DNA from 4 places in the Pelosinus baikalensis genome. Region 3 is predicted to be linked to each of the others. Evidence: riboswitches for the same ligand, from Rfam matches in the RefSeq annotation. Region 3 holds a riboswitch; each other region holds the start of a gene.

Region 1 (3,239 bases), on a different contig from region 3:
GGATCAAACTCTGTGGTGTATATAGAAAGTAAACTATCAACTTCAGCTAAATCCTTCAATGAAATTTTAGGAGTTATTTCATTAACCGTTAATTCAAGAGTAAAAGGAATACAAGTATGTATAATAGCATTTAAATCAAGCCAGGTTTTTTCTAAATCAACTTTATGACCATTTTTTTCAGGCTGAATATTAACATTCGAATTTTGATATATCAGTGAAGCATCTTCTGGGTTACTATTGATAGAATCTGCAATTCTATTAAGAATTGCTTCTAACTTAACATGATTATAATGTAAAGACAACGGAATCGTATATCCATAATTTACAGCTATAAATTTTTCTTGTAAACGTTTAGCTATATTGCCAAGACGACCTATATTATAAGCTTGCTGCACAAGATCATCTGCATTGATTTCTAGATCAATGTCATTTGCATTAATCGGCCATTTTTGCGTCTTATACGTTAAATAATTTGGTGAATTAGCTATTTGATTTTTGATATTTATAATAATTTCACTTTTTGCTTCATCAATTGATAGTCCCCCCACAGGAATATCGCCTATAAAAACACCTTCATAGATACTATCACTGACATCAAACGCTGTAGTGGTGGCAATGAATCCAGTTAAGCTAAATAATATAATAATGCTAAGAAAAAGCATTATATTTTTAGCACGATGATTTATTGTAATTTTCATAGTTAGTAACTCCATTCCAATTATTCGATTAGCTAGCAAGAGAGCAAATCCCCGCCAATAGCGGGGATTTGTTCGTAACATGATAATAAAAACCACCATAATTGGAGAGATATCGATTTTTATTTTATTGAATATTCATTGTTAATTCTACAAAACTACCCGTTAGTTTTGCTTTTTGCAACACTTCCTCAGTAATTTCACCACCTTCCTCTACGATTAACATACCATTATCAGTTTCAATACGGCGACTAGCTTTTTTACCAAGTAAGTATTTACGATTTTTTTCGTCAAACTTTCTAGCAGAATCATCATTAGCAGCTACCTTTACATCTTCTGGTTCTTTAACTTGAATAACAGGTGGTTTCACTTCAGAAGCTACAGAAGTGCTTACTGGAGGTATTGCAATATTAGTAGTTGTTGATCTTTCTGCTACCGTTTCATGATCATCTGAAACAAAAAGCACGTCTTTACCAAAAGTTAAAATTTGCTTTGCCTCAATGCTCGTAGTTCCACCATTAAGATCCTCTATTTCACAAGATACAATTTTCCCTGAATTATCAACAAAAAACTCCGTTACTTTACCTTGAATTCGACCATTTTTAGTCAGCACTTTAGTCCCAATAATTTTTAGATCAGCCACAATTAGCTTCTCAACTTCCGGTGCATCTGTTAACGTTAATATTGCATCACTATTCTCTATCGTTATTGCGTATTCTCCTAACCCAGTAGCAGCTGCCAAAGGCAAAAATTTAGCCCCCCAATACCATTTGGAATCATCAATTAGTATCGTTACAGATCCATCTGCAGGATTAATAAGAAGACTTTTAACTGTTCCAAGCTCTGTACCCTCAACGATGCTAATAACTGGCAATCCAATAATTTCAACACTTTTTTTCATGAATAGCGCCCCTTAATTATCATTTAATATCCTCTTATCATTCATCGAAGCAGTTAGTCAATTTCTTAACCTTATTTATAGCACTCTTCCCACTTCGCCAAGAGCATTTTACCTCTGTATTCTTACCAATCGTTCTAAATTTCCCGCTATTAGTATCTCTATTGATTGACTATAATTTACTAATCTAGTCGCTAATTTAGAAAAATACATAAAAAATAGCACCTACCTATAATGCACTGTGCTAATTACAATTCTTAATTGAATCGGCAACCTGGCAATCATAGGATATATATATCCCTTAGACCCATAGCTTTGCGTCCCCACCTTTGGATGAGTTTGCTAAATATTCATTTTGTTTAATTCTATATAATATGAAATATAACGTCAACAGAAGTTCATCATTTATTTTTACACATCCCAATTGTGCTATTTAGAAGTATATTGTAGATTTACGTAGAATTTCGCCACTCGCGAAATTCAGAATCAATTTCTTTTAGTACGGTCCCCGGAATATTCTTAAAAGAAATATCCCCTAAGCGATTCTGAAGTAAAATATTCTTTACTATACGTAAATAGGCAATTGTTTTAATGAATTCCAAATCAAACATAGTGTTTTTTTGTACTCCTGGAAGCTTTCTGCCCTCACAAAAAACGTGAATTGCTTCATTATATTGACCACTATTTTTTAATATAGTGCCGATTTCCATTACCAAAAATGGTGCCGCTTCACTATTCGGATATAAAATCAAAGCTTGGCGAAAAACCTTAAGGGCTTGAATGAAATTGCGCTGTTCTTTATATATAAATGCAGAATCAATTAAACCGTCTAAATCCTTTGAAGAAGAGTCAAACACATTAATGGGCACCTGTAATTCATCTTCAACTTGTACCATCTCACTTTTCTCCTCTAACTCCACATTCTGATTTTCATCTTTCAGCTCATAGACCTCTTCTAGCTCTTCATTCTTGTCTATTAGTTTGACAATTTGTTTCTCTGATGTGGAAGCAGGATCTAGCTGGTCTACTATATGTATGTCAGAAACTGCTATATCAACAGATAACACTTCAGTTTCTAAAGCCATTACATTATTAGCATCATCTTCCTTTGGCATCACAGACCTTACAGAAGAGCTAGCTACAATAGGTATTGGTACGGCTGCAGCTATTATGATTTCTGGTTTTTCCCATAACACTCCATATTCTGAAGATTCAGCTTCCTTTATTATATTTTTTGTCTCAGACTCTCCTTTATTTTCTTCAGAATACATTTTAAATTTTTCATTATACTGTGCAATGCTAAATGCAAAGACGACTGTAGTGATTGTTAATATGCCTACAGTTCCTACTACACCAACAAATCCAATAATAATACGTGGCAGAATAATATTGACTAAAAGCGCACAACACACACATAAAATAAGAGGTTTTACATTCAGCTGAATATTTAATAGCTTATTCGTTAACACGTATATAAGATATGCAGAAATGACTATGGATAATGACGTAATTATGATATATTGCATCAAACCCCACCATAAATAAATTATTTGAAAATCAACATTCTAATTGTGAAAATTTTGTAGAATAATGTGATATGTCCTTATATTATATACTCATCTTATAAATTCCTCTTTTTGCTATCA
Region 2 (3,239 bases), on a different contig from region 3:
TCGTTATTTAGTCTCCGTATGGGCTGCCGAGCGGTTTGGAGCTGATTTTCCCTATGGAACACTCATTGTAAATGTGGTAGGGTGTTTTATTATTGGCATATTTATGACACTGACGACAGAACGTTTTATTGTAAATCCCTATTGGCGGCTACTGATTACCGTTGGTTTTGTTGGTGGTTTAACTACGTTTTCATCTTTTAGTTACGAAACCTTTCGTGTACTGGAGGACTCTAATATGATAATGGCGTTGTATAACATTGGACTTAATCTTCTGCTTGGATTTGCAGCTACATGGATCGGTATTGGAGTTGCAAGACTTATTTGATGCGATATCTTATATAGTTACAGCTGTGCTAACAGCTGTGGTTTGAGTAATTGGGATGAGCGGGGGAAGATTTGCAATGAAATCTTTGGCAATTTGGGCAATATCCTGAGGAAGTCCTATATCTGGAAAATTGTTTATCGTATAAGATTGCAATGCCTTTAACGTCTCTGGGGTGATAACAAGTACAGGTGCTGTAGCGACAGTTGGAACCGCAGATGTGGAAGTAAGAGGAGCAGTGGGAGCTGTAGGAATGATTTCATTGGAAACAACTACATTCATAGCATTACCTGGGTTCATAAGGACGGGAAGATTTGAGAAAATGAAAAACTCTAAGGTATCTTGAAAATCAGATTTTAAAACCAAGATAACACTTCCCTTACATTTTAAGCATTCTAGTACTTCATCTGCTAAAACTATAGATATTTTAGCGAGGATTTTTTTGACCTGCAAGGCGGAGGAGCCGCGCAGATCGGGAATCTGTAAGGCGGCGACAACGAAGCAGGACGGAAAAAGACTGCTAAAGTGGCAGCGTTTTTAATGCAGATAAGGTACTAGGCTGTTTATAGTATGAAAGAACGAAGAATATGGTACATAGCGGACCTCCTTAATTGGGAGGTTCTATTATTTTTTTAGCGAAGCGAAAGGGATTTGAAGAAAAATGTCGAAAAATAGAGGAAAATACCATATATGGGCAAACCAATCTAAAGGTGGGGACGCAAAGCCATGGGTCTAAGGATGTTACATCTATGATTGCCAGGTTACATCGTTTGTTGATTATGATGTAACTTGGCAATCTTTTATATTAAGACACTTAATTCAGTATTTTATTCATTGGAATGTTAGGTGAGAGGAGAGGGCGTATATATGAAATTAAAAATGAAATTTTTAATCATGGTGGCGATTACGAGTCTGGTATTATTAGTAGCTACGACGATGGGGTATTTTTATGCGAAAAGTCAGGTAGAGGAAAATATTAAGAATGAAATGTTCTCGGTTGCCAATACCTATTCAACTCAATTAGACGGCTGGCTATTGGCGAAGGCGCAAACCGCAGTGACAACAAGTGAGAATATTCGAGTTGTGTTAGGTGATAGGGAAATCCCGGTTTCTTTTGTACAAAACTACAAATCAGATTCTAGTTTACTGGATCTATATGCCGGATTAGAAGATGGTAAAATGATTGATGGTTCAGGAGCTGTTTTGCCTGAAGGATATGATCCCCGTAAGCGTGGATGGTATCAGACAACAAAAGATAAAAACAAACTAGTCTTTACGGATGCATATGTTGATGCATTTACCAAAAAATATATTGTGTCCGCAGGCATACCATTAAAAAGTGAGGCAGGAAATTTTCGCGGTGTTGTTGGTATTGATATATCTTTAGATTTGCTGAGTGAAAAGATTAAAGAAGTCAATGTAAATGGGAAAGGGTATGGCACGATTATTGATCAAAAGGGGATTATTTTAGCACATCCGGATGCTGCACAAGTTTCAAAGAACGTACATGAAGATCCTGTATTGCAAAAATTTGCAAAAGAAATGTTGGCCCAGGATAAAGGCATGCAAACCTATGAGGCAAACGGAGCAGAAAAGTTAATGATTTATACCAAGATTCCTGCTACTGGCTGGACAATGGGTATCACCGTTGACGTAAAAGATGTGTATGGTCAGGTCACGGCTTTAGGATATCAATTTGGACTAACTGCTTTGCTTGGCATCTTATTGTCAGCTGCTGCTTCTTGGAGATTGTCTAGTGGAATCACCAAGAATGTTGCAATCTTATCTCAATCTGCACAACGTCTAGCCAGAGGAGATATTTCGGAACAAAACATTACGATTCAGACAAATGATGAGATTGGTCAACTTGCTGCAGATTTTTCTACTATGGCAGAAAATCTGCGTAATCTAATTAAGGCGATTGCTCAAACGGCAGAACATGTAGCTGCTTCATCAGAAGAACTTACAGCCAGTGCAGAACAATCTGCCCATGTATCTACTCAAGTGGCCACCTCGATTATGGAGGTAGCACAGGGGGCGGAGCAGCAGCTGCAAGCAATCAATGGAACTTCTGCGGCTGTAGACGATATGTCGGCTAATATACAGTGTGTTGTCACAAATGCTGCAACCGTTAATGTGACTTCTAAAGAGGCCGCAGCGGCTGCAGGCCAGGGAAGTAAGGCTGTTTTCAATGCTGTAAATCAAATGAATATTATTGAAAAGACAATTTTAGGATCTGCAGGAGTAGTAGCGAAATTAGGTGAACGATCAAAAGAAATTGGACAAATTGTAGACACCATTTCAGGAATTGCAGGGCAAACCAACTTATTGGCCTTAAATGCGGCTATTGAGGCGGCACGTGCTGGTGAACAAGGACGCGGATTTGCTGTTGTAGCGGAAGAAGTAAGAAAATTAGCAGAACAATCCCAGCAGGCGGCTAAACAAATTGCGGATATGATTAATGAAATTCAAGCAGATACAGAAGAAGCTGTAGTAACAATGAAGGATGGTACAAGAGAAGTTGAGATTGGCAATGAAGTGGTAAGCACTGCAGGCGCAGCTTTTAAACAGATCGAATTGCTTATTGGTCAGGTAGCCAGCCAAGTATATCAGATAACGGATTCCATCGGGCAAATGAAGACTGGCAGTCAAAGAATTGTTACTGCCGTACAAGATATTGAAAGTATTATGAAAAATACTTCTGGCGAAACACAAAGCATCTCAGCAGCGACAGAAGAACAGTCAGCATCCATGCAGGAAATCGCTTCTTCCAGTCATGCATTAGCTGACATGGCAGCAGAATTGCAACAAGAAATTAGGAAGTTTTCCATATAAGATCAATTTTATAAAAAAACTGGAGCAAAGAGGGATATTCAGAGTCTATGAGAATCTGAATATCCCATTTTTTATAGTAAAG
Region 3 (3,239 bases):
ACAAATTGTGGAGGAGATGGATTTAATAGGAATTTACCAGTCTTATTCCCGTTTTAGGAATCATCGACTTAAAAAATACACTCAATATCTTCATATCGCCGGGAATCGAAATAGTTTTTCAAAAACAGATCTTGACGCAACGTTTATGCGGATGAAAGAGGATTCAATGAAAAATGGTCAATTAAAACCGGCATACAATATTCATTTCGGCGTAGATTCTGAATATGTTGTGTGGATAATAGCTGGCCCGCAGCTGCCTTTAGAGGAACGAAGCAAACATTTTGAAGTCTCAAAACTATTTCAGCAAAAACGAGAAGAATCCTTAAATCGAATACAAAGGGAAGAAGGGAAAATACTCCGGATGAACCGCAGCATCCAATCGGAAGGAGCTTTTGGAGAAGTGAAAGCAGATATGGGCTTCCGAAGATTTCTTGGTCGTAGGAAGCAAAATATTTTGGCAAAAAGTATCTTGGTTAGGACTCGCACTTAATGTGAATAAACTGCATAATAAAATACAAAGTGGCAGATGCGGGTCCTATTTGCATCCGTTGAAAGTAGCTTAAAACCAGAAAAAGGGCACACAAAAATTTGAGGAAAATGTTCCTCTATTTTCGTGTGCCCTTTTTATTCCAGATAATACTATCTTCAATTTTAAAAGAGAATTGCTAATGCGACAGCCTCTTTTTTGATTAAGAATTAGGATATTTAAAATCCTCGAAAGCGTTCCACTACTAATCGCGATTTAAGATAAAATGCTAGAAAAGATTTTAAACTTATTACCATTTATTTTGTAATAATAATGCTTGGCAACAATAATATATTTATGGTAATATATCAATGCTCTCTTGGAGTTTGGTTTGATAAGTAAAATAATAATGAAAAAGGCAAACTTATTGAAAGGTAAGGACGCAAAGCCATGGGTCTACATACATTTTGTATATGACTGCCAGGTTGCAATTGCAACTTGGCAGTTTTTTGTTGTAAATATAAATAATATTAGATTAAAAATTCTATGATTATGAAGTTCTAACAAAAGGTAATAAATGGTAAAATGATACGAATGATCATATTCAGAGTAGCTACATAGTGGAAGAAATAGGTACTGATCGCGGTTTATTATGATACATTTTATCAGGATGGTGAATTATTGAGTGAAAAAAAATTTAATATTACTATTTGCCATGGCAGCAGTAATTAGTACATCTACAGGGAATCCCTTTGATGGTGAGTGGATGGGAAACGTGGTATATGCTTCAAACCAGCTTGATAGTGCTTCTACTGAAAAGTTCAAGGCTGACTTTGCTTATGAAATGGCACAAATTACAGCAACAATTGTATCCGCACCAACCACAAATGTTGAAAATTTTAAGATTGAATTTGCAGATGCAACATCTAGGTCAACAGCAAAAGTAATGCAAATTATACCTAACGCCCAAAGAACTGAGTTTGCCTACGAAATGGAACAGATTAGACGTAAGATAATTGATAATCCAAACTTGAATATTGAAGAAGCCAAAGCCGGATTTGTAGATGGAATTGCACAACTTACAGTAAAAATCATAACGCATGTAGATAGCAGCACAATTGATACTGAGCAAAAAACAACATTTCTACGGAATAATGCTGATATTGAATCAAAAACAATAAGTAAGGTGAATGATACTGTTGCTGATCAAAAAGCAATCCTTAATACAGGTTATATTGATCAGGAAACATACACAGCCCTCATAGATGAGTTGATGCATATAGGACAGCGTAGTAATCGCTCGGACAACAAGGTGAAGTTTGACGGTGAAATTCGTTATCATTATGCATTTAACAGTGGGTCTGAACGCTGGAAGCGAGATTCTTCTGGAATTCGTATGTATCTTAGAGCTGATGCTGCACTTAATAAGGATTGGCGTGCTTATGGTATTTTGGAAAGTAAAAAGAATTTAGTGCATTATAATAATGAATTCAAACTTTCACGTTTATATGTGGTGGGAAAGGTTGGCACATCCACAGTGAAAGCAGGATCTTTTGGATATCTAATGGCAGAAGGAAATATTTATGATAGCGGCTTTGATGGTATCCGAGTTGATTTTGAGGGATCAGTAAAATACACATTGAGCTACGGAGAAACCAATGATACAAAAGACACAGCGATTGCCACAGCACGGTATGAGGATTTTGATTATAATCTGGAAGCTGGCATGTATCATTATCAGACGGATGACAGTAATCAAAATACAATCTGGACTCTTGGTGGAAATTATAATTTTAGTAATTTTAGCGTAGGAACGATGGTCTTGAGTTCCAGCCTGAAGGATCGGAATGGGAATGACAACGGCTATGTATTAAGCCTTAACTATGGTGATTTAAAATCATGGAGAGCGGGAACCTATGAAATATTTGCCAAATATTACAATCAGTCCAGAGGAACATATATTGCCCATGGGATGAATGGCATAGGAGGTTCAATGCAGGGGTTTAAGGGCTATGGAGTGGGAATGAATTATGCACTCAAAGAAAATCTTGTTGCAGGTATAGAATATTACAGATTATCAGATAAAATTTCTAAGGATAAAGGTGATACTTGGTGGAGTCAATTAACGTATTATTTCTAAATAAATACGCAGGTGAGATGAAATAAGGATGGAAATATTTGAAAGAATTCGGACAAAAAAAGATTTCTTAGCAGTTGTCGGGCTTGGATATGTAGGTTTACCAGTTGCTGTTGCTTTTGCTGAGAAAGTTAAAACCCTGGGAGTTGATATTAATCAAGAAAAGATTGATATTTACAAAAAGGGAATTGATCCTACCAATGAAATTGGCGATGAAGAAATTCAACGTACAACTTTGGAATTTACCAGTGATCCAACGAGGCTAAAAGAAGCTAAGGTTATCATTGTCGCTGTGCCGACACCTGTCAATGGAGATAAGACACCCAATCTGGCACCGATTATCAATGCCAGCAAAATGATAGGGGAAAATTTATCTCAAGGCACTATTGTTGTTTTTGAATCCACAGTGTATCCAGGAGTTACAGAAGATATTTGTGCTCCTATTTTAGAAAAAGAGTCGGGTTTGCTATGTGGCGAAGATTTTAAAATCGGCTATTCGCCGGAGCGAATTAATCCTGGGGATCGAGTACATACGCTTAAAAACATTCAAAAAATTGTAGCAGGAATGGACGAAGAAACACTGGAGATTATTGCGGCTGTTTATGAGCTGATTATTCATGCAGGTGTTTATAAAGC
Region 4 (3,239 bases), on a different contig from region 3:
TGCCACCTATGGCAATCTTCTTTCCCTTGTTCACACTGCTAGAAGATTTAGGATATTTGCCAAGAGTCGCCTTTAATCTTGATAATATGTTTAAGAAATGCCGTGCTTGCGGCAAACAAATTCTCACCATGTGCATGGGGTTTGGCTGTAATGCTGCTGGCGTCGTTTCCTGCCGTATCATTGATTCTCCTCGTGAACGATTAATTGCTGTGCTGACTAACAACTTTGTACCATGCAATGGACGATTTCCTACCTTGATTGCGATCGCCACTATTTTTATGGGCGGCATGGTGGTATCAGAATTACAAACTGCAGTAGCCTCACTAGTAGTAACAAGCTTAGTTGTGTTAGGAATTTTTATAACTTTTACTGTATCTTGGGCTTTATCACACACACTGCTAAAGGGAGAAGCTTCTTCTATGGTCTTAGAGCTGCCTCCTTACCGCAAACCCCAATTAGGCGCTATTTTTTACCGTTCTCTCATTGATCGCACGATCTTCGTCCTAAAACGGGCAATTATCATGGCAGCACCAGCAGGTGCCATTACCTGGCTGCTTGCCAATATTTACATAGGCGAAATAAGCATCATTGGTCATTTAGCAGCTTGGCTGCAGCCTTTTGCTTACGCCATTGGCCTAGACGGTTTTATTCTTTTAGCCTTCATCCTAGGTCTGCCTGCTAATGAAATCGTTATGCCAATTCTTCTCATGTGCTATTTATCAACTGGTCAAATGATGAAATATGGCACCTTAGAGGAATTACGGGATATACTTATCAATAATAACTGGACTTGGTTAACTGCTGTCTGCACAATGCTCTTTTGCCTGCTTCACTGGCCTTGCACCACAACCTTGCTATCCGCTTATAAAGAAACAGGCAGTAAAAAGTGGACCTTTTTGACTTTTCTGATTCCTACTATCATTGCGTTCACGGTATGCTTTTTAGTAGCTCAGTCAGCACGATTGCTCAACTTAGTATAGAGAATGCATGGTCATTACAGACAGAAAGCAGGCTGCTGTGAACTAAATTTAGCAGCCTGCTTTAGTTTTAGTAAGGAGTACTACTCATTATTTCATCTTGCTGACACTGCATATCGATAACGCTTTGCCCTATCTTTACGAGTAAAGTCAGCAATTGTCCCATCGAATGATTGTTGGTGGGCTGCACTAATTTTAGCAATGTTAGAATAGTTAATCATTCCTCTTCCTTCTCTTCTTGATTCATCACGTGCTCTAAAAAAATATTATAACATTCAGTATGATTTTGCATAAATTTTACGAGCAATTGAATCGATTTGATCGTTTGTTTAGAAAGATAATGCTCCATAGCCTCTGCTTCTGCTGCTATATCACAATCAGCACAAATCAAAGTGAGAAATTCCTGCAATATCTTATTTCTCTCGACTAAGAAGTTTCCCGTTTTTTTTCCTTTATCAGTCAGATCAATAATACCGTAGCGTTGATAATTTATATATTGTCCAGCTTTTAATTTGCGTAACGCTTTACTTACAGAGGGCAGCGATACATTCAATTTTCGGCTTATATCGGTAACCCGCACAATATCATTATATAAAGAAAAGCGATATAATTCTTCTAAATAATCTTCCAAACTGGGTGATAGCATAACAGCCGCCTCCCGTACGTTAGAAACCCACTATTTACTTCTATGATGATATCGTAAAAAATATACCAATCTCTAAAATTATTTTTATTTTTCTTCAAATTACGACATAATTCGCCCTTTTCATGTGGTATTATTTTGTTTTAATACTACAATTATTCTTATTTTCTTAAATTATATATTGGCAAACTTACTGAAAGGTAAGGACGCAAAGCTATAGGGTCTAAGGATTTACAATCTATGATCGCCACGCTGCATATGATGAAAAGCTTAACTGCCTCATATCTGCGGTTAAGTTTTTTTTGTGTGATTTCTCTCCCTCGTATATACTAGGTAAAGCATGTATTACTGATTTTTTTGAAAATAAAGGAGCTCTCATTTTGCGACAGATTAGGTTAACGGAAGTACACCCAGGTATGATATTAGCACGAAACCTTTACAGCAGAAAAGGACATATCTTGCTTGCTTCAGGAGTCAGGCTAACGGAAGTCTATCTTCACAAGTTACGAAGGTTGAAAGTAAAAACGCTCTTTATTCACGACGAAAGATATGCAGATATCGCGATTCCAGAATATTTATCTATAGAAACTCAGCAACGAGCCTTCTCTATATTAAGTTCCACTATGGAAAAAATTCATAATAAAGAAGCCTTTGCCATAGACTCCATCAGTTCTATTGCCTCTGATATCGTTGAAGAATTAATTATTCAACCCTCCATAAGCATCCAATTAACTGGAATTGCAACTCATGATGACTATACCTTAGATCACTCCTTAAATTGTGCTATTTATGCTGCTTTATTGGCTCATTCTTGTAGTTTTTCCATTCCCCAAATCAAAGAAATCACCTGTGGTGCCCTACTTCATGATGTCGGCAAAATGAACGTCGATAAAAAAATCATCAATAAACCGGATCGCTTAACGGAAAAAGAATTTGGCATTATTAAGCAGCATCCACAATCTGGATTTAATTTATTGGTAAAAAAACGCTGGGAATTATCAAGCCTTGTTGCTCACATGGCATGGCAGCATCACGAAAAAATAGATGGTACAGGATATCCGCGAGGACTTCAGGGCGAAGAAATTCTAAATTATGCCCGTTTATTGGCAATTACCGACGTGTATGAAGCGATTACAGGGTGCCGTCCATACCGTAAAGCTATGAATTTGGAAGAGGCATATGATATTATTCATTCTGGTTTAGGAACTGCTTTTGACGAGCATTTCGGCAAAATATTCTTATCTAAGATGGCTTTGTATTTTCCAGGAATGGAGGTCTTGCTAAATACAGGGGAAAAGGCTATTGTAGTCTCTTTATTGGAAAATACCCCTCGCCAGCCGATGATCCGTCTTATTGCCTACCCTGATGGAACCGCCTATTCTCCACCTATAGAAATTAACCTAGCAGAAAATGCCCATCTTTCCATTGTAAGCGCATCCCATATCTAACGATATAAATAGAGGGAATCCTTGTGTCCATCAAGGATTCCCTCTATTTATATCGTTTTTTCACATTCTACCCTAACGGCTTGACCAGACAAGCTAAGGCAATGGAATTCATCTTTCCCTCTGGTGTCTCAGATCGTGAAGTCATGACAATGGGGTGTGTTGCCCCTAGGA

What was found. A riboswitch is a leader RNA that binds a small molecule or an ion and turns the genes downstream of it on or off. The one in region 3 is predicted to bind cyclic di-GMP.
Region 1: another riboswitch for cyclic di-GMP. It lies ahead of LMF89_RS03715 (PRC-barrel domain-containing protein); the one in region 3 lies ahead of LMF89_RS23605 (porin).
Region 2: another riboswitch for cyclic di-GMP. It lies ahead of LMF89_RS24480 (methyl-accepting chemotaxis protein); the one in region 3 lies ahead of LMF89_RS23605 (porin).
Region 4: another riboswitch for cyclic di-GMP. It lies ahead of LMF89_RS20885 (HD-GYP domain-containing protein); the one in region 3 lies ahead of LMF89_RS23605 (porin).

Annotation. Positions count from the first base shown of each region.
Region 1 covers NZ_JAJHJB010000003.1:143,406-146,644, forward strand. Annotated here, with positions in the region: gene LMF89_RS03710 (VanW family protein) at 1-698, opposite strand, end outside; gene LMF89_RS03715 (PRC-barrel domain-containing protein) at 823-1,596, opposite strand; cyclic di-GMP riboswitch class I at 1,859-1,947, opposite strand; gene LMF89_RS03720 (tetratricopeptide repeat protein) at 2,046-3,119, opposite strand.
Region 2 covers NZ_JAJHJB010000078.1:241-3,479, forward strand. Annotated here, with positions in the region: gene crcB (fluoride efflux transporter CrcB) at 1-325, shown strand, start outside; gene LMF89_RS24475 (hypothetical protein) at 335-688, opposite strand; cyclic di-GMP riboswitch class I at 1,006-1,091, shown strand; gene LMF89_RS24480 (methyl-accepting chemotaxis protein) at 1,190-3,157, shown strand.
Region 3 covers NZ_JAJHJB010000063.1:10,626-13,864, reverse strand. Annotated here, with positions in the region: partial or broken gene LMF89_RS26430 (transposase) at 65-490, shown strand; cyclic di-GMP riboswitch class I at 874-959, shown strand; gene LMF89_RS23605 (porin) at 1,152-2,606, shown strand; gene LMF89_RS23600 (nucleotide sugar dehydrogenase) at 2,635-3,239, shown strand, end outside.
Region 4 covers NZ_JAJHJB010000041.1:22,333-25,571, reverse strand. Annotated here, with positions in the region: gene LMF89_RS20895 (nucleoside recognition domain-containing protein) at 1-980, shown strand, start outside; gene LMF89_RS25935 (hypothetical protein) at 1,073-1,198, opposite strand; gene LMF89_RS20890 (metal-dependent transcriptional regulator) at 1,195-1,623, opposite strand; cyclic di-GMP riboswitch class I at 1,794-1,880, shown strand; gene LMF89_RS20885 (HD-GYP domain-containing protein) at 2,001-3,068, shown strand; gene LMF89_RS20880 (phosphate acyltransferase) at 3,136-3,239, opposite strand, start outside.